DNA from 3 places in the Micromonospora sp. NPDC048898 genome. Region 2 is predicted to be linked to each of the others. Evidence: riboswitches for the same ligand, from Rfam matches in the RefSeq annotation. Region 2 holds a riboswitch; each other region holds the start of a gene.
What was found. Region 2 has a riboswitch for cobalamin ahead of ACGFIQ_RS08585 (ribonucleoside-diphosphate reductase subunit alpha). Riboswitches for the same ligand answer to the same signal wherever they lie in the genome.
Positions count from the first base shown of each region.

Region 1 (3,701 bases), on a different contig from region 2:
GCGCAGTGCGAGAGCGACCTGGTTGGCGGTGTCGGCGAGGGGTTGGTCGGTGCGGACGAATGACCAGGCCAGGATCGTCACCGGTCCGGTGAGCATGCCCTTGACCGGTCGGTTCGTCAGCGACTGCGCGTAGGTGGACCAGTCGACGGTCATCGGGCCGGTCCGGGTGACGTCGCCGTAGATGATCGGGGGGCGTACGCACCGGGAGCCGTACGACTGCACCCAGCCGTTGACAGTGGCGGCGAACCCGTCGAGCTGTTCGCCGAAGTACTGCACCATGTCGTTGCGTTCCGGTTCGCCGTGCACCAGCACGTCCAACCCGAGACGTTCCTGCACAGCGATGACGTGGGCGACCTCGGCGCGCATCCGCTCGGCGTAGCCGGTGTCGTCGAGCCGACCGGCCCGGTGCGCCGCGCGAGCCTGCCGCAGCTCCGCGGTTTGCGGGAAGGATCCGATGGTGGTGGTGGGCAGCGGTGGGAGACCCAGTCGGGCCTGCTGAGTGGCGGCCCGTTGGGCGTACGGGCCCCGTCGTACGTGTTCGGGTCGCAGCGCGTCCAGTCGGGCTCGGACCCCGTCGTTACGCCAGGCCGCCGGGGTCGCGGGCAGGGCAGGGGGCAGGGCGCCGACACCGTCGCGCAGTGCGCGTCCGAGAGCGACGACCTCGTCGACCTTCTGCCGGGCGAACGCGAGCCGCCCACGCAGGTCCTGGTCCAGATCGGGTTCGGCGGCGAGGTCCACCGGCACGTGCAGCAACGAACAGGTTGTCGACACCGCGACATGGTCGGCCAGAGCGGTCAGTACGGCGCCGGTCGCGGTGGCGGTGCGTAGGTCGGTTCGCCAGATGTTGCGCCCGTCGACCAGTCCAGCGACGATCGTCTTCCCGCGTAGTGGGCCGGCGGCGGCGAGGCGGTTCAGGTTGCCTGGCCCGGCGACCAGATCGATGCCGACCGCCTCGACCGGGGTGCCCAACAGCGCTGGTAACGCGTCGCCGAGGTCACCGAAGTACGACGCGACGAACAACCGTGGGCGGTGCTTTAGGAGGCCGAGCCGGCGGTACGCGGCGCGCAGCGCGGCGATCTCCTGCGGGGTGCGGTCGGCGGCGTACGCGGGTTCGTCGAGTTGAACCCATTCGACGCCGGCACCGGCCAGGGTGTCGAGGATGTTCTCGTAGACAGCGATGAGGTCATCGAGCCGGTCGAAGGGCCGGAATCCCTCGGGCGCGTCCTCGGTGGCCTTGGACAGCAGGAGGTAGGTCGCCGGGCCGACCAGCACCGGTCTGGTGGTGACGCCGAGCGCCTTCGCCTCGCCGTACTCCCGTACCGCCTTGTCGGGCCGAGCGGTGAACGGTGTGTCTGGGCCGACCTCCGGCACCAGGTAGTGGTAGTTGGTGTCGAACCACTTCGTCAGCTCCAGCGCCGGCTCGCGCTCCGTGCCACGAGCCATGGCGAAGTAGGTGTCCAGGTCACCGAGGCCGAGGCGGCGGAACCGGTCGGGGATCGCGTCGACCAGGACGGTGGTGTCGAGTACCTGGTCGTAGAAGGAGAACGTGTTCGACGGGATCGCGTCCAGACCGGCGTCGCGCAGTGTGCGCCACACCTCGGCACGGAGGCCGGCGGCAGTCTCTTGAAGGGCGTTCGCGTCGATCCGGCCCGCCCAGTAGGACTCGACGGCGTGCTTGAGTTCCCGGTGCGGACCGATGCGGGGATAGCCGAGCACGGTGCTCAGCCCGAACGGTGTGGTCACGGAACAGGTGTCCTTCCCTCGAGGTCGACCACCGACCACACTGGAGGGACACGGCAGGGCACGGACCAACGACCGGGCCTCGCCCTGACCCTCCCGAGAGGTCGACGGCGGCGCACGCGGACGCGTACGCGGTGCGGGCAGGTCTTCGGACTCGCGGGCGCGACCGGCGCGAACCGATCTCCTACTGGCCGTCGCTTCCCAGACGCTCACGCGTCCAGTGCGTATGACGGCGGTCGTTCCCACTCACCGCTGCGGGGCAGTCCCGGTCTTGCACCGGGTTCCCTCTTACGACGCCACACCATGACGGCGCGGCGAACCAGCACTGCCGACCATCGTACGGCCTGCGAGCTGATCCTCAGGGCCGCAGTCATAGGCAGGTTTCCCTGTCGTCCGCCCGCCACCGGACCGGCCGGGAATCCGGGTGCCCGGACTCCCGGCCGAGGCCCGCTACGGCGGGGAGATAGACGGAGCCTGCCCGGAGCCGAAGCGCCATCCTTCGACAGTGCCCTGCGCGGGGTTGTAGCTGCTGGCCCCGAGGGTGCTGTAGGACCAGGTGCCGCCGGGTACGGCGTGCCAGTACGACCAGTACGCGCTGGCGGGTGGCGTGTTGACACACGGTTCGGCGGCGGGGAGGGGGTAGCCGTTGATGCGGCAGACGAAGGCCAGCCCCCACCGTTTCGTACCGGTGACGGCGAAGCCGGCCCCCTGCAACGCGGCGAGGCCGGTCGGTGGGTCCCCGAGCCGGCAGCCGGTCTGCACACCGAGGCCGAAGGCAGTGAGGTCGACCACCACAGTGACGCCCGCCCCCGGCGCACACGCTGCTGCGTGTGCAGCGCGCGGGATCGGATCGACCGCGACCAGACCGGCGCCGGCGACGACGGCCGCGAGGAGTAGCGCGATCCGTCGGCGAGCCGTCACCCGCGGGGCGGTCACCACGGCGCACACGCCAGGACGGGCGCGGTCAGCTGGGCGCCGGCGGCCGACAGGGTCGCGTACCCGGTGCCCGCCATGCCGGGTACGGCCTGCGCGGTCGCCCGAACAGCGGTGCTCGCGTCGAACCCACCCGAGGTGTACGCGATGGCACCACGATTGGCGGATGCCCCCGTGCAGTTCACCTGCAGGCTGATCAGGTGCTGGCGAGCGCGCAGCCACGGCAGCGATCGCCCGGCGGCGGACAGCGCCTGGGCGGCGAGTCCGGTGCTGTTCGCGTTGGGCACGCCGTTGGTGGAGAACGAGCCGTCGCTGTTCTGCACGGAAACGAGCCACTGCGCCGCCGAGGCCGCGACGAGTGGCCGGTCCGCCGCGAGCAGAGCCTGCACGGCCATCGCTGTCGCGTCGACATCGCTGACGCAGGTCGCCTGCCCGAAGAGCAGCGGGAAACCGCCGTCGGCGCACCGGCTCGCGGCCAGGAACGTGACCGCCGCCGGTGGTGCGCCCCCGGCGCGGTCCAACGCCAGCACCGCGAAGGACTGGGTGAACGCGCTGCTGTAGTCGCCGAACGCGGAACGGTCGGAGTATCGACCCGATGGTGTCAGCAGGCCGTTGAGGCGGGTGAGTAGGTCGACTCCGCCGAACGCCGCCGGGTTGAGACCCCGGACCTGGGCGCCGAGGGCGAGTTTCGCTGTCGCGCCCGCGTACGCCTCGGTGCCGTCTCCGATGTAGCCGGTGAGTACGGCGGGTTGGGCGAGCCACGACACGGCGTTGGCCGCAGTCGTGTCGGCCACCTTCGCTGCGGCGAAGGCGAACACCGCGTCGAGGGTGAGTCCTTGGTCGGGGTAGGCGACGCCGTCGAAGGTGACTTCGAAGCGTTCACCGTCTACTGCCTGGCGGGCGAGCCACCCGGCCGCGGCGTCGGCTTTGTTGAGGGTCGGCGGTGATGCTGACGCAGCTGACGGTGTGACCGTCAGAGTCAGCGTGAGGGCGGCGAGCGCGGCGGTCACGAGGATGCGTGCGCGGTG
Region 1 covers NZ_JBICUF010000011.1:159,435-163,135, forward strand. Annotated here, with positions in the region: gene metE (5-methyltetrahydropteroyltriglutamate--homocysteine S-methyltransferase) at 1-1,743, opposite strand, end outside; cobalamin riboswitch at 1,862-2,079, opposite strand; gene ACGFIQ_RS25605 (hypothetical protein) at 2,191-2,679, opposite strand; gene ACGFIQ_RS25610 (prenyltransferase/squalene oxidase repeat-containing protein) at 2,673-3,701, opposite strand, start outside.
Region 1: another riboswitch for cobalamin. It lies ahead of metE (5-methyltetrahydropteroyltriglutamate--homocysteine S-methyltransferase); the one in region 2 lies ahead of ACGFIQ_RS08585 (ribonucleoside-diphosphate reductase subunit alpha).

Region 2 (11,874 bases):
TGGGCCGCCGTCTACTTCGACCAGTACCGCCGCCGGCGGCTGGAATCACGGGGTTGACATGCCATTCCGAGAGTCCGAACGAGGAAGGACACACACCATGGCGCACACCACCACCAGCCGGCGGGCACGACGGCCCGTTCTCCGCGTACAGGCCGTTCTGGCCGCGGCCGCGGCGACCGCGCTGCTCAGTGCCTGCGGCGGGGTCGAGGTCCGCGACGGCGGCGACGGCGCGACGAAGGCGGCGAGCGGTCCGTTGAAGCTCGCCGTCGTGCCGAAGGCCGTCGGTGCCGACTACTGGAACACCGTGAAGGCGGGCGCGGAGTGCGCCGCGCAGCGCGCGGGGGACGTCACCGTCCAGTGGGACGGGGTGACCGCCGAGACCGATGTCGAGGGCCAGGTCAACCTCATCCAGAACTTCGTCACCAAGAAGGTCGACGGCATCGTCTACGCGGCCACCGACTCCAGTGCGCTGGCGCCCGCCACCGACAAGGCGCTCGCCGCGAACATCCCGGTCGCGATGATCGACTCTGGCACCAGCCCGCAGCCGTCGAACGTGCCGCTGTTCGCCACCGACAACCGCGCGTCGGCCACCGAGGCGGCGAAGCTGCTCGCCACCGAGCTCGGCCCCGGCAACCACCAGGTGGCGCTCGTCGAGTTCCAGCCCGGGTCGCAGACCAACACCGAGCGGGTGGACGGTTTCAAGGCTGGCCTCGCCCAGTATCCGAACCTGAAGCTGGTCGGCCAGCAGCCCAGCCGCAGTGACGTCAACGAGGCACGACGCGTCACCGAGAACATCCTCACGGCCAACCCCAACCTGGCCGGCGTCTTCGCCGCCAACGAACCGAGCGTGCTCGGTGCCGCGCAGGCCATCCAGGCGGCCGGCAAGTCCGGCAAGGTGGTCATCATCGGGTGGGACGCCGCCCCGGACGAGATCGCCGGGGTGCGCAGCGGCCAGATCTCCGCGCTGGTCGTGCAGAACCCGTTCAAGATGGGCTACTTCGGCGTCGACAAGATGGTCAAGCACCTGCGGGACAAGGCGCCGCTGGCGTCGGCGGACACCGGCGTCACGTTCGTCACCAAGGAGAACATCGACTCCGCGGAGATCAAGGCGGTGCTCGAGCCGAGTTGCGCCAACCCTCCGGTGCAGTGATGGGCGCGACCCCGACGGCCACCGCCGACAGCGACAGGCAGCCGACCGCCGACGAAGCGCCGGTCCTCGAAGCCCGGGGCATCGTCAAGCGGTTCGGGCACGTCGAGGCGTTGCGGGGTGCCGACTTCACGGTCCATCGGGGTGAGGTCGTGGCGCTGATCGGCGACAACGGCGCCGGAAAGAGCACCCTGATCAAGACGCTGTCCGGTGTCCACCCGCCCGACGAGGGCGAGATCCGGGTGGGTGGTCGTACGGTCCAGTTCTCCACGCCTGTCGACGCCCGGCGTGCGGGGGTGGAGACCGTCTACCAGGATCTCGCCGTCGCCGACGACCTCAGCGTGGCCGCCAACCTGTACCTCGGTCGGGAGATCCTGCGCTCCGGGCCGCTCGGCCGGCTGGGGTTGCTCGACAAGCGCGCCATGCGGCAGGGCGCCGCCGCGGCCCTGGACCAGTTGGGTGTGCGGATCCCCCGGGTCACCACCCCGATCGCGATGCTGTCCGGTGGGCAGCGCCAGTGCGTCGCGGTGGCCCGCGCCATCATCTGGGCGACGAGCGTGGTCATTCTCGACGAGCCCACCGCGGCGCTCGGTGTCGTGCAGACCGGGCGGGTGCTCGACGTCGTCCGGCGCGCCCGCGATGCCGGCATGTCGGTGGTGCTGGTGAGTCACAACATGCCGCAGGTGCTGGAGATCGCCGACCGGGTCGAGGTGCTGCGGCTCGGCCGTCGGGCCGCCCGGCTTCGTGCGGACGAGGTCACCACCGACGACCTGGTCGCGGCGATGACCGGCAGCACCGGCGCGGATCGGGAGTAGGGGGAGCGTTTCGGAGGTGCTGGGCGGCCAGCACCTCCGAAACGCACCCTGGCGGTGACGCGCGCGTCGATCGGTGACTCGCACCGCAGCCCCGGCCCGGCGACGGGTGCGCACGCCGCCGGCCGCCGGGGCGGGTGCTCAGAACCGCGCCGGCTCGATGGTGGCGTCGGCGTCGTCGGGTTGCCCGTGCAGCGACTCCTCCACCCCGATCAGGTGGTTGGCCATGCGGATCCGCGCGCGCTCCGGGTCGCGTGCGACGAGGGCCTTGAGGATCGCGACGTGCTCGTCGTGGGTACGCCGGTCCGCGCCCTCCTCGTGCAGACTCCGCCAGAGCCGCCCGCGCAGAGTGCGCCCGGCGAACGCCTCGATCAGGCCGACGAGCACCGGATTGTCGGCGTGCACCGCGATGATCCGGTGGAACGCGATGTCGATCTCCATGATCCGTTCGTGCTCCTGCGGAGATCGTCCGGCGATCCGGGCCGCCTCGTCGAGCAGCTCCGCCGCCTGGGCGAGGGCCTCGTCGGTGATCCTGGTCGCCGCCAGGCGGGCGGCCTCGCACTCCAGCAGTCGTCGGACGATGTGGATGTGCCGCGTGTCGCCCTGGCCCTGGAAATCCACCACGAAGCCCATCGGGGCCAGCAGTTGCGGCGCGTCGAGGTTGGTGACGTAGGTGCCGTCACCCTGCCGGATGTTGACGATGCCGAGGATCGACAGGGCCGACATCCCCTCGCGCAGTGAGCCCCGCGAGACGCCGAGCGACTCGGCGAGATCCTTCTCGATGGGCAGGCGGTCCCCGGGTTTGAAGCGCCCTTCGAGGATCATCCGCTTGATGCCGTTCACCACCTCGTCGGTGCGCGACATGACACCCCCTACCGGCCGGCGGGGGTGGCCGCCCCACCCGCGATCACGTACGGCTCCGGAGATGACACGGTAGTCGGGTCTGCCGCCGTCCAGTAGTTGCCGTCGGGGAACCGGTAGAGCTCGACCGACTCGGGGCGCATCCGGGTGGAGTAGCCGGGCTGGTGGGGCAGGACGTAACCGCTGCCCGTGCCGGTGTCCCGGATGACGCACGGGTCGGTGAAGTGCTCGTGCAGGTGGTCGACGAACTCGGTGACCCGGTTGGTGAGGTCACCCGAGATCGCGACGTAGTCGAGCACCGACACGTGCTGGACCATCTCGCACAGGCCGACACCGCCGGCGTGGGGGCACACCGGGATGTCGAACTTCGCGGCGAGCAGCAACACGGCGACGATCTCGTTGATGCTGGCCAACCTGCCGGTGTCCAGTTGGCAGAAGTCGATCGCCCCGGCCTGGAACAGCTGTTTGAACATCACCCGGTTGTGGCAGTGCTCGCCGGTGGCGACACCGATGGGGGCGACCGCGCGACGGACGGCGGCGTGGCCCAGGATGTCGTCGGGGCTGGTCGGCTCCTCGATCCACAGTGGCTGGAACCGCGCCAGGGCCTTGACCCACTCGATGGCCTGACCGACGTCCCACACCTGGTTGGCGTCGATCATCAGATTGCGGTCCGGGCCGAGGATCTCCCGGGCGATGCCGCAGCGGCGGATGTCGTCGTCGAGGTTGGCGCCCACCTTGAGCTTGACGTAGCCGTAGCCGGTGTCGACCGCCTCCTGGCACAGCCGGCGCAGCTTGTCGTCGCCGTAGCCGAGCCAGCCGGCCGAGGTGGTGTAGGCGGGGTAGCCGGTCCGGTCGAGCTCGGCGAGACGGGCGGCCTTGGTGCTCTCCTTGGCGCGCAGGATGGCCAGTGCCTCGTCCCGGGTCAGCGCGTCGGACAGGTAGCGCAGGTCCGCGATGTCGACGAGCTGCTCGGGGGACATGTCGACGAGCAGCCGCCACAGCGGCTTGTCGGCGACCCGGGCGACCAGGTCCCACGACGCGTTCAGCACGGCGGCCAGCGACAGGTGGACGACGCCCTTCTCCGGGCCGAGCCAGCGCAGTTGGGAGTCGGAGGTGAGCAGGCGGTAGACCGCGCCCATGTCCGCGGCCATCGTCGCGACGTCCACGCCGACGAGGCGCTGTGCCTGATGGACCGCCGCCGCGACGACGATGTCGTTGCCGCGACCGATGGTGAAGGTCAGACCGTGGCCCGCGAGTGGCGCGCCCGTGCTGTCGACGCCGTCGGTGTGCAGGACGACGTAGGCCGCCGAGTAGTCGCCGTCCTTGTTCATGGCGTCGGAGCCGTCAGCGGTCAGGGAGGTGGGGAAGCGGACGTCCTCGATGGTGACGGCAGTGATCTGCGGCATGCGCTCCTCGCCCGGCTAGGCTAAAGATCAGATGATCTCTGCGAGTATACGGAGGGCCAATCCAGCACGTCAACGACGTCGATCACCCAGGAATCCAAGACATCCAATGTTTCGGTCCCGATGTGAATGCGTCAGCGCGCTGTCCCCCCGGTCGCCGCACCCGGCCCGCGGCCTCGGCAGCGGCGGTGACAACATTCGTGGCGCTGGTAGACACTCTGCGGCGCGACGAATCGTCGTCGTTCCCGGACTGTTGAGGTGCGGCCGGCGGGATTGGGATATTGGCGCGAGGAGTGGACAGTGCTCCCGGAAGATTGGATGTCCACTTCAGATCCTGGCATTGACGGTCGGAAATAAATAGGGATCCTTACGTCTGGAGACTTGATACATCACACCTTTCCGTATGGCGGCACCTGCTCGATGATGGCGTCCGCGCGGGCGTGGCTGCCGCGCGCCGGTTGGGTCCGTGCGAGCCGGTGACGACCATCACCAGTCACGGCGTCGACACGCCCGGGACCGACATGTGGGGTGTGACAACCGCAGCGTCCCTATATATGGTGTCGAGCGCAGCTGGTTCGGCCGTTCATCCCGAGCGGTCGAGGCAAGAGGGAACCCGGTGGAAATCCGGGACTGTCCCGCAGCGGTGAGTGGGAACGACAGCCGTCATGAGCACTGGGCCACCAATCGGTCTGGGAAGCGACGGCCAGTAGGAGACCGGCGACCCGGTCGTGCCCGCGAGTCCGAAGACCTGCCAGCGCGCCGTGCACCCGCACCCGGGTGGGCGGCGGTCCGAGGCCGCGTGGGACGGCCGACGCCACCTGACCCGCGCCTGCCCGGCGTGGCGTCCGCTGGTGTCTGTCTCCACGCGTCCGAAGGCCCTCAGGTCTCGAACTCGCGAGGAGTGAGTGGTGACAGTCACCGAGGTAGTCCCGGCAAGCGGCGACGCGGTCCTGCGGCGAACGCCGATGCAGGTCCGCAAACGCAACGGCAGCACCGAGTCCGTGGACGTCAACAAGATCGTCCGGGCGGTCGAGCGGTGGGCCGACGACCTGACCGACGTCGACCCGATGCGCGTCGCCACCCGCACGATCAGCGGCCTGTACGACGGCGCGAGCACTGCCGAACTGGACCGGCTGTCCATCCAGACCGCAGCCGAGATGATCGGTGAGGAACCGCAGTACTCCCGCCTCGCGGCCCGGCTGCTGGCCGGCTACGTCGACAAGGAGGTGCGCCGGCAGGGCGTCACCTCGTTCAGCGCGGCGATCCGGGTCGGTCACGCCGAGGGCCTGATCGGGAACGACACCGCCGCGTTCGTCGCCGCCCACGCCGCGATGCTCGACGACGCCATCGACACCGACGGCGACCGGAGGTTCGAGTACTTCGGCCTCCGCACGGTGTACGACAGGTACCTGCTGCGCCACCCCACCAGCCGGCTGGTGCTGGAGACCCCGCAGTACTGGCTGCTGCGGGTGGCCTGCGGGCTGTCCCAGACGCCGGACGAGGCGGTCGGCTTCTACCGGCTGATGTCCAGCCTGGCCTATCTGCCCAGCTCACCGACGTTGTTCAACTCCGGCACCCGGCACACCCAGATGTCCTCCTGCTATCTGGTCGACTCTCCGCGTGACGAGTTGGACTCGATCTACCAGCGGTACGCCCAGGTCGCCAACCTGTCCAAGTTCGCCGGCGGCATCGGCATCGCGTACTCCCGGGTGCGGTCCCGGGGCGCGCTGATCCGCGGCACCAACGGGCAGTCCAACGGGATCGTGCCGTGGCTGCGCACGCTGGACGCGAGCGTCGCCGCGGTCAACCAGGGTGGCCGACGCAAGGGCGCGGCCTGCGTGTACCTGGAGCCGTGGCACCCGGACGTCGAGGAGTTCCTGCAACTGCGGGACAACACCGGCGAGGACGCCCGCCGCACCCACAACCTGAACCTGGCCAACTGGGTCCCGGACGAGTTCATGCGCCGGGTCGAGGCCGACGAGATGTGGTCGCTGTTCGACCCGCACGAGGTGCCCGAACTGCCCGACCTGTGGGGGGAACGGTTCGACGCCGCGTACCGGCAGGCCGAGGCGCAGGGTCGCCACGTGCGGCAGGTCCCGGCACGGGAGCTGTACGGCAAGATGATGCGGACCCTCGCCCAGACCGGCAACGGGTGGATGACCTTCAAGGACGCCGCGAACCGGCTGTGCAACCAGACCGCCGAGGACGGCAACGTGGTGCACCTGTCCAACCTGTGCACCGAGATCATCGAGGTGTCCAGTGACGCCGAGACCGCCGTGTGCAACCTCGGCTCGGTGAACCTCGCCGCGCACCTCACCGACGGCGGCATCGACTGGGATCGGCTGCGCGCCACGGTTCGTACCGCGGTGACCTTCCTCGACCGGGTCATCGACATCAACTACTACCCCACCGAGCAGGCGGCGGCGAGCAACCCCCGCTGGCGGCCGGTCGGGCTGGGGCTGATGGGCCTGCAGGACGTCTTCTTCGCGCTGCGGCTGCCGTTCGACTCCCCGGGCGCGCGGGAGTTGTCCACCCGGATCAGCGAGGAGCTGTACCTGACCGCGCTGGAGACCTCCGCCGACCTGGCGCGTCGCTTCGGCGCACACCCGGCGTACGCGCAGACCCGGGCCGCGCGGGGCCAGCTCCAACCCGACCTGTGGGGTGTCGAGGGTACGCAGACCGCGCGCTGGGCCGCCCTGCGGGAACGGGTCGCGGCGGACGGGCTGCGTAACTCGCTGCTGGTGGCGGTCGCCCCGACCGCGACCATCGCCTCGATCGCCGGGTGCTACGAGTGCATCGAGCCGCAGGTGTCCAACCTGTTCAAGCGCGAGACCCTGTCGGGGGAGTTCCTCCAGGTCAACACCGCCCTGGTCCGCGAGCTGAAGGCCCGCGGCCTGTGGACCGACCGGATCCGCTCGGCGATCAAGCGGGCGGAGGGGTCGGTGCAGGACATCGCGGAGTTGCCGGCCGGCGTCCGGGAGTTGTTCCGTACCGCGTGGGAGCTGCCGCAGCGGGCGCTTGTCGACCTGGCCGCCGCCCGCGCCCCGTTCGTCGACCAGTCCCAGTCGCTGAACCTGTTCCTGGCCGCGCCGACCATCGGCAAGCTCTCGTCGATGTACCTGTACGCCTGGAAGGCTGGGCTGAAGTCCACGTACTACCTGCGCTCGCGCCCCGCCACGCGGATCCAGCAGGCCACCGTCGCGGTCGTCGCCCCGGTGGCGGCCGACGCGCAGGCGCTGGCCTGCTCGCTGGAGAACCCCGAGTCGTGCGAGGCCTGCCAGTGACCCCCGCCGACACGAGCACCACCGACGCCGGCACCACCGACACGAGCACCACCGACACGAGGACCACGCACATGCTGCTCGACCCCGGGATGGACCTCACCCTCCGCCCGATGCGCTACCCGCACTTCTTCGACAGGTTCCGCGACGCGATCCGCAACACCTGGACGGTGGAGGAGGTCGACCTGCACGCCGACCTCGCCGACCTGGACAAGCTGTCGCCGGCCGAGCGGCACCTGGTCAGCCGGCTGGTGGCGTTCTTCGCCACCGGTGACACGATCGTCGCCAACAACCTGGTGCTCAACCTCTACCAGCACGTCAACAGCCCGGAGGGTCGCCTCTACCTGTCCCGGCAGTTGTTCGAGGAGGCCGTGCACGTCCAGTTCTACCTGAACCTGCTCGACACGTACGTGCCGGACGAGACCGAGCGGTTCGCCGCCTTCGCGGCCATCGAGAACATCCCCTCGATCCGCCGTAAGGCCGAGTTCTGCTTCCGCTGGATCGACTCGCTGAACAACCTGCGGGAGCTGCGGACCCGCGACGACCGGCGGACGTTCCTGCTCAACCTGATCTGTTTCGCCGCCTGCATCGAGGGGCTGTTCTTCTACGGCGCGTTCGCGTACGTCTACTTCCTGCGCTCCCGCGGCCTGCTGCACGGCCTCGCCTCCGGCACCAACTGGGTGTTCCGCGACGAGTCCATGCACATGGCGTTCGCGTTCGACGTCGTCGACACCGCCCGCGCGGAGGAACCCGACCTGTTCGACGACGACCTCGCCGACCAGGTCCGGCGGATGCTCACCGAGGCCGTCGAGTGTGAGGTGCAGTTCGCCGAGGACCTGGTGGGCCAGGGGGTGCCCGGTCTGACGTTGACCGACATGCGGGAGTACCTCCAGCACGTGGCCGACCGTCGCCTGGCCCAGCTCGGCCTCGCCCCGCACTACGGGTCGAGCAACCCGTTCGCCTTCATGGAGTTGCAGGACGTGCAGGAGCTGTCCAACTTCTTCGAGCGGCGCGTCTCGGCGTACCAGGTCGGGGTGGCCGGCACCGTCGCCTTCGACGACGACTTCTAGGCGGCGACCGAGCCGGGGGCCTGGCGTCGCTTGGTGAGCCACCGCATCACGTGCAGCGGGTGCGACGCCGGGTCCGGAATCGGGTGGAAGACGTGTTCGACCTCGCCGTCGGCGATGATCAGCGTCAACCGTTCGTAGAGCGTCATGTCGCCGGCGGTGCGGGTGGGCAGCCGCAGCGCGTCGGCCAGGGTCAGCCGCGGGTCGGGGATCAGGGGGTAGGGCAACCGCAGCCGGTGCGCGAGTTCCCGCTGGTACCCGGTCGACTGCGCGGACAGGCCGTACACCCGGGCCGCGCCGGCCGCGCGGAGCTCCGCGTGGTGATCGCGGAACCAGGCGGCCTGCTCGGTGCTGCCCCGGGCGCCGTGGACCTCCAGCAGCCCGTTGGGCAGGTCGACACCCGGCCGCCCGGTCAGGGGGTACACGAAGACGACGGTGCGCCCGGCACCGAGCGCGCCGAGATCGACCGGGCGGCCGTCGGTGCCGTAGAAGGACAGGGGTGGCAGGCTGGTCCCGACCAGCGTGGCGGGGTCGGCACCGACCGTCTCACCGCCGGGCACGACCCGGGTCGCGGCCGCGTCGAGTCGCGCGTCCAGGGCCTCCCGCTGGGCGGTCAACCGACCGATCCGCTCCTGAAGGTTGGTGATGGTGCTGCGGTACGTGGCCACCGCCGCCGCGCACACGTCGGCCTCGTCGGCGCCACCGGCGATCGACTCGACGAACGGGCGGGTCTCCTCCACGGTGAGGCCGAGCGCCATCAACTCGCGGATCTGGGCCACCAGCCGCACCGCGATCGGGTCGTACTCCCGGTAGCCGTTGCCCAGCCTCCGGGGCACGACCAGCCCGGCCGACTCGTAGTAGCGCAGCGCCCGGACCGTGGTCCCGGTCCGTCGTGCCAGCTCACCCACCTGCATCCCGCGACCCTAAACCCGCACCCTGGGGTACGGGTCAACGTGTCCATCGTCGCGGTGTCACGGCCGCCGTTTCCTGCCAGTCTGGCTGCGAAAAGGCGTCGTGAGCAGGGAGTGTGTGATGACGGCAATCAGCCGGGTACGCGGTCGGCAGATCCTCGACAGCCGGGGCAACCCGACCGTGGAGGCCGACGTGGTGCTCACCGACGGGTCGACCGGCCGGGCCGCCGTGCCGTCCGGGGCGTCGACGGGGGCGAACGAGGCGGTCGAGCTGCGCGACGGGGACCACACGCGTTTCCACGGCAGGGGTGTCACGACGGCGGTCGCCGCGGTGAACGGTGCGATCGCCGACGCGGTGCTCGGGCTCGACGCGGAGGACCAGGCGCTGATCGACGAGACGATGATCGCTCTCGACGGTTCGAAGGACAAGAGTCGACTGGGCGCCAACGCGATCCTCGCGGTGTCCCTGGCGGCGGCCAAGGCGGCGGCGTCGGCGCACCGGCAGCCGCTCTACCGCTATGTCGGTGGTGTCGGGGCCCGCCTGCTGCCGGTGCCGATGATGAACATCATCAACGGCGGCGCACACGCCGACAACCCGCTCGACTTCCAGGAGTTCATGATCGCCCCGGTCGGGGCGCAGACGTTCGCCGAGGCGGTCCGGATGGGCTCGGAGGTCTTCCACACCCTCCGGATGTCCCTGGCGGCGGCCGGGCACAGCACCAACGTCGGTGACGAGGGCGGCTTCGCGCCGACCTTCACCGACGCCGACGAGGCGCTGCGTTTCGTGCTGCGCGCCATTGAGGACGCCGGGTACGAGCCCGGCACCGACCTGACGATCTGCCTCGACCCGGCCAGCTCGGAGTTCTTCCGGGGCGGCCTCTACGACTACGTCGGGGAGGGGCGTCAGCGCACCGTCGAGGAGCACATCGACTACCTGGTGGACCTCGTCGCCCGATACCCGATCAGCTCGATCGAGGACCCGATGGCCGAGGACGACTTCGCCGGCTGGAAGCGGTTGACCGCGTTGGCGGGGGAGCGGGTGCAGTTGGTCGGCGACGACGTCTTCTGTACCGACGTCGACCGGTTGCGCGACGGGATCGAGGGCGGTTACGCCAACGCGATCCTGGTCAAGGTCAACCAGATCGGCACGCTCACCGAGACCCTCGCCACTGTGGACGCCGCCCACAAGGCGGGCTACCGGGTGGTGCTGTCACACCGTTCCGGCGAGACCGAGGACACCACAATCGCCGACCTGGCCGTGGGCGTCGGCTGCGGCCAGATCAAGACCGGTTCGCTGTCGCGCTCCGATCGCACGGCAAAGTACAACCAGCTCCTCCGCATCGAGGAGGAGCTGGGCGACCGAGCCGTCTATGCTGGGCGCCGCTGAGAACCCCACCCGCCGCGATCTTGCACTTTCTGTCCCCGCACAAAGCACGTTTCCCCGCGTTTCGGCGACCGTAACTGCAAGATCGGCGCGGGTGTGGGCGGGCTCTGATCTCTCGGAGGGACAGTGCTGATGGTTGACATCACCGTGCGACCCATGACCTACGCCGACGCCGACCGGGTTCTGGCGATCTACCAGGTGGGTCTTGACGCCGGCAACGCCAGCTTCGAGGTCACCGCTCCCACCTGGGCGGCCTTCGACGCGGCACGGTTGACCGGGCACCGCTTCGTGGCCGTCGACCACGACGGCGGCATCGTCGGCTGGATCGCCGTCTCGCCGACCTCGACCCGCGCGGTCTACGCCGGCGTGGTCGAGCACTCCGTCTACGTGGACCCGGCCGCCCAGGGTCGTGGCGTCGCCCGCCTGCTGCTGGACGCACTGATCACCTCCACCGAGGCGGCCGGCATCTGGACCATCCAGTCCGGGATCTTCCCGGAGAACACCGCCAGCCTCACGCTGCACCAGCGGGCCGGGTTCCGCGTGATCGGCGTACGCGAGCGGGTCGGCCGCCACCACGACCGTTGGCGTGACGTCGTCCTGCTCGAACGCCGCAGCCCCGTCATCACCTGACGAGCCCACGCCGCGCCGACCGGGACCGGTTCGCCGGTCGGCGCATCCTGGCGGAGGGCGCCGGTTGCTCGGCAGCGAACATGCTGCTGTCCCGGGTTCGGCATCGCCAGCAACGGCCACGACGTGCGGATCACCAACAACCACGTGGCGATGGACTGGCTGTCGTCGCAGGAAGCCGAGGACTAAGGCGGTGTCTGGCGGGCCGAGTCCAAGTACTACGACGGCATCAACGTCTGGTTCGGCGCCGACCGCACCGTCATCTCCGGCAACACCATCACCGAGTGTGGCCAGGCCGGCGTCTACACGCAGCAGGTGACGAACCTGGTGGTCGCCGACAACACCGTGTCGGGCTGCCAACTGCGCGGCATCGAGGTCGAC
Region 2 covers NZ_JBICUF010000002.1:380,507-392,380, reverse strand. Annotated here, with positions in the region: gene ACGFIQ_RS08610 (ABC transporter permease) at 1-57, shown strand, start outside; gene ACGFIQ_RS08605 (ABC transporter substrate-binding protein) at 98-1,150, shown strand; gene ACGFIQ_RS08600 (ATP-binding cassette domain-containing protein) at 1,150-1,962, shown strand; gene ACGFIQ_RS08595 (FadR/GntR family transcriptional regulator) at 2,101-2,823, opposite strand; gene ACGFIQ_RS08590 (enolase C-terminal domain-like protein) at 2,832-4,226, opposite strand; cobalamin riboswitch at 4,778-4,994, shown strand; gene ACGFIQ_RS08585 (ribonucleoside-diphosphate reductase subunit alpha) at 5,189-7,507, shown strand; gene ACGFIQ_RS08580 (ribonucleotide-diphosphate reductase subunit beta) at 7,579-8,574, shown strand; gene ACGFIQ_RS08575 (MerR family transcriptional regulator) at 8,571-9,485, opposite strand; gene eno (phosphopyruvate hydratase) at 9,604-10,869, shown strand; gene ACGFIQ_RS08565 (GNAT family N-acetyltransferase) at 10,999-11,496, shown strand; gene ACGFIQ_RS08560 (right-handed parallel beta-helix repeat-containing protein) at 11,722-11,874, shown strand, end outside.

Region 3 (3,410 bases), on a different contig from region 2:
GGAGTGCACGCCCAGTAGGTCCAGCAACGCCAACTGTCGAGGGTTGTTGAAGTCCACCGGCCCGTAGGTCTCCGGCAGCCACAACTGCAGCCCGTGGCTGAGCAATGTGGGAGTCAACTGTTCAAGCTGCTGGCCGTGGAAGGCGCGCTCGTACTCGCCGACGACGATCGCGTCGAAACCGCGTGCCGCGTCCGTCAAGGCGTCGAGCAGCCGTGACGCCTGTGGCCGGTCCGGCCAGGGCACTCGGCGGGAGACGCCCTCGTCGAAAAACTCCACCACGATCCGGCCATGACCGGCGACCAGGTCGCCGGCGTGGTCGCGTTGCCACCGGCACGACGACGCCCGATCCTGGAAGTCGACGGTAGACATCCGTCCGTAGAACGCGAAGCGCAGTCCATCCGCAGCCGGGGTGAACCGTTGTGGCCGTAGCTTCCGCTGCCCGGCGGCCCAGGACGAAAGAGTGCTCCGCCCCCGTTCTGTCATTGTCCTCGTCGCCATAGGACCTCCACGATCGGGAGATGCTTGCGGGGAGGTATGAGTGTTGTTCGTGTAAGCCTGCGGCAGGCGGACAGGGTGTCCGGCTCGTGCGGATGGGCTTAGCCCTCCTACCCTCCCAGGTTGATCGTCGAGTGGTTCCATCCGTTGATGGCCGGGGATCCCGGCATCTGAGCAAGTCATCTACACGGGGCTATGCTTCGGGCGGCGCTGGTTCGCCCGGTCACGAGGTGGTTGGGCGTCGTAAGAGGGAACCCGGTGGGAATCCGGGGCTGCCCCGCAGCGGTGAGTGGGAACGACCGCCATCATCAGCACTGGGCCAGTGGCCTGGGAAGCGACGGCCAGTAGGGGACCGGCGCAGCCGGTCGGGCCCGCGAGTCCGAAGACCTGCCAGTGCTGCGCACACGACCGTGTGCGCTGCCGTCGGCCTCGCGGGTGGGCTGAGCGGGTGACGTGCCGTGTGCGATCTGCGCCGGTGTGTCCTCGTCAGTGTGTGTCCGTGTTCCGGTGGTGTGGTTTCCCGAGGGACGGACTACCGCTGTGCACGACACCGCCACGATCGCCGGCCGAGCGCCGTCGGCGTCGCACCTGACCCTGTCGCAGATCATGGACCAGCACCACACCAACCTGATGGGTACGGTCCACGGGGGCCGCATCCTCAACCTCATCGACTCGGTTGCCGGAGTGGTCGCCGCCCGGCACTCCGACGGGCCGGCGGTCACCGCCGCGATCGACGAGACGGCGTTCCTGCGCGCGGTGCGGGTCGGCGACGTCGTGCACGTCGACGCCCGGATCACCTGGGCCGGCCGCAGCTCGATGGAGGTGGCCGTCAAGGTGACCGCCGACCGGTGGGACCGGGCGGTGCCGCCTACTGACGTGGCCACCGCCCACCTGGTCATGGTCGCCATCGACGACGACGGACAGCCGCGTACGGTTCCGCCGCTGCTGCCGGAGACCGACGGGGACCGGCGTCGCTACCGGGAGGCCGAGATCCGCCGCGAGCATCGGCTGGCCCTGCGGCGGGCGCTGCTCGACGGTGCCGAGGAGGGCTGAATCGTGCTCGGACTCTCCGTTGCGACGCTGGTCGGCTACCTCGCCGCGATCGTCGTCCTCATGGTCACGCCCGGCCCGGACATGAGCCGGAGCAGGGTGGCGGCTCCGCGCGGGCCTTCCTGCGTGGACTAGTGACCAATCTCCTCAATCCCAAGATGATCCTGTTCAGCGTGGCGTTCCTGCCTCAGTTCGTCGACCCGGCACGGGGCAATGCCACCGCCCAACTGGTGCTTCTCGGTGCGGTCTTCGTCGTGGTGCAACTCGCCGTCGACATCGCCCTGGGCGCTGGTGCCGGGCGACTCGGCGCTCGCATGACTGACGGTCGCTTCTCGCTGCGCCTCAACAGGATCTGCGCGGCGGCGTTCGTCGCGCTCGGGGTACGCCTCGCGCTCGGGTCGTAGCGAGGGCCGGTGACCGTCGCCGTGGTCCGGCTCGCGAAGTGGACGTGGCGTGGTCATGCCTGGTAGGCAGGCGGGTGTGCGCATCGTCTCCCTGCTGCCGGCGGCTACGGACATCGTGGCCATGCTCGGCCTGACCGGGCATCTGGTCGGCCGCACGCACGAGTGTGACTGGCCGCCGGGGGACCTGGACGGTGTGCCGGTGGTGACGGGGACGTCTCTGCCCGAGGCGTTGACGAGTCGGGAGATCTCGGCGGCGATCGCCGGCGACCCGCACCGAGGGTCGTCGTTGTACCAGCTCGATGTCACGATGCTGGAGGACGTGAAGCCGGATCTTATTCTGACCCAGGACCTGTGCGACGTGTGCGCGGTCTCCTATGCGCGGGTCAACGACGCGGTGCGGCTGATCGATCTCGATACCAGGGTGGTGTCCCTGGAGGCGAGGACGATCAACGGGATCCTGGACACGGTCGACGCCGTGGCCTTGTTGACCGGCACTGCGGGCAGGGCGGCGCAGATCCGGGCGGACGCCGAGCGTCGACTCGCCGCGCTGCCCGGCCCGTCGTCCGACGCGCCGACGGTGCTGTTCGTCGAGTGGCTTGACCCTCTGATGCCGGGCGGGCACTGGGTGCCCGAGCAGATCGCCTTCGCGGGCGGCCGGTCGTTGCTGCTCGGTCCGGGGGCGCACAGCACCCCACACCTGTGGTTGGTGGTCGCCGATCTGGCCCCGGACGTGGTGGTGTTCGGGCCGTGTGGCTTTACGCCCGAACGGACCATCGGCGAGCTGTCCGTGGCGGCCGGGCAACCCGGTTGGGCCGAACTCCCCGCGGTTCGTCAGGGGCAGGTGTGGGTGGTCGACGGACCCGCCTACTTCAACCGCCCCGGTCCCAGGGTCGTCGACGGCGCGGAGATCCTCGCCGCCATTCTCGCAGGCCGCCCGGATTCCCGCGCTCGGCGGGTTTCCGTCGACGCGGGTTGACCCGCCTGGCCGACGCGGGCATCGGATGCGCGTTGTCGCACGCCACGGTGGGGCGGCGTGCCGCCGCCCCACCGCGCGCTCAGGTAAGAGTGCTGCGGATCTCGGCGGCGCCGCTGACCAGACGGGTCAGGGCCTGTTCGACCTCCGGGTAGCCGCGGGTCTTCAGGCCGCAGTCGGGGTTGACCCAGAGCCGGTCGGCGGGCACCGCGGCGACGGCGCGGCGCAGCGCGTCGGTGACCTCCGCCTGTTCCGGTACGCGGGGTGAGTGGATGTCGTACACGCCGGGTCCGACACCGCGTTGGTAGCCGGTGGTGCGGAGATCGTCGAGGATTTCCATCTTTGACCGGGACGCTTCGATGCTGGTGACGTCGGCGTCGAGGGCGTCGATCGCGGGCAGGACCTCGCCGAATTCGGAGTAGCACAGGTGGGTGTGGATCTGGGTGGCGTCGGCGACTCCGCTGGTGGCGAGCCGGAACGCCCGGACA
Region 3 covers NZ_JBICUF010000011.1:155,909-159,318, forward strand. Annotated here, with positions in the region: gene ACGFIQ_RS25575 (recombinase family protein) at 1-498, opposite strand, end outside; cobalamin riboswitch at 690-905, shown strand; gene ACGFIQ_RS25580 (acyl-CoA thioesterase) at 1,102-1,548, shown strand; gene ACGFIQ_RS25585 (hypothetical protein) at 1,552-1,680, shown strand; gene ACGFIQ_RS25590 (LysE family transporter) at 1,704-1,949, shown strand; gene ACGFIQ_RS25595 (ABC transporter substrate-binding protein) at 2,026-2,925, shown strand; gene metE (5-methyltetrahydropteroyltriglutamate--homocysteine S-methyltransferase) at 3,005-3,410, opposite strand, start outside.
Region 3: another riboswitch for cobalamin. It lies ahead of ACGFIQ_RS25580 (acyl-CoA thioesterase); the one in region 2 lies ahead of ACGFIQ_RS08585 (ribonucleoside-diphosphate reductase subunit alpha).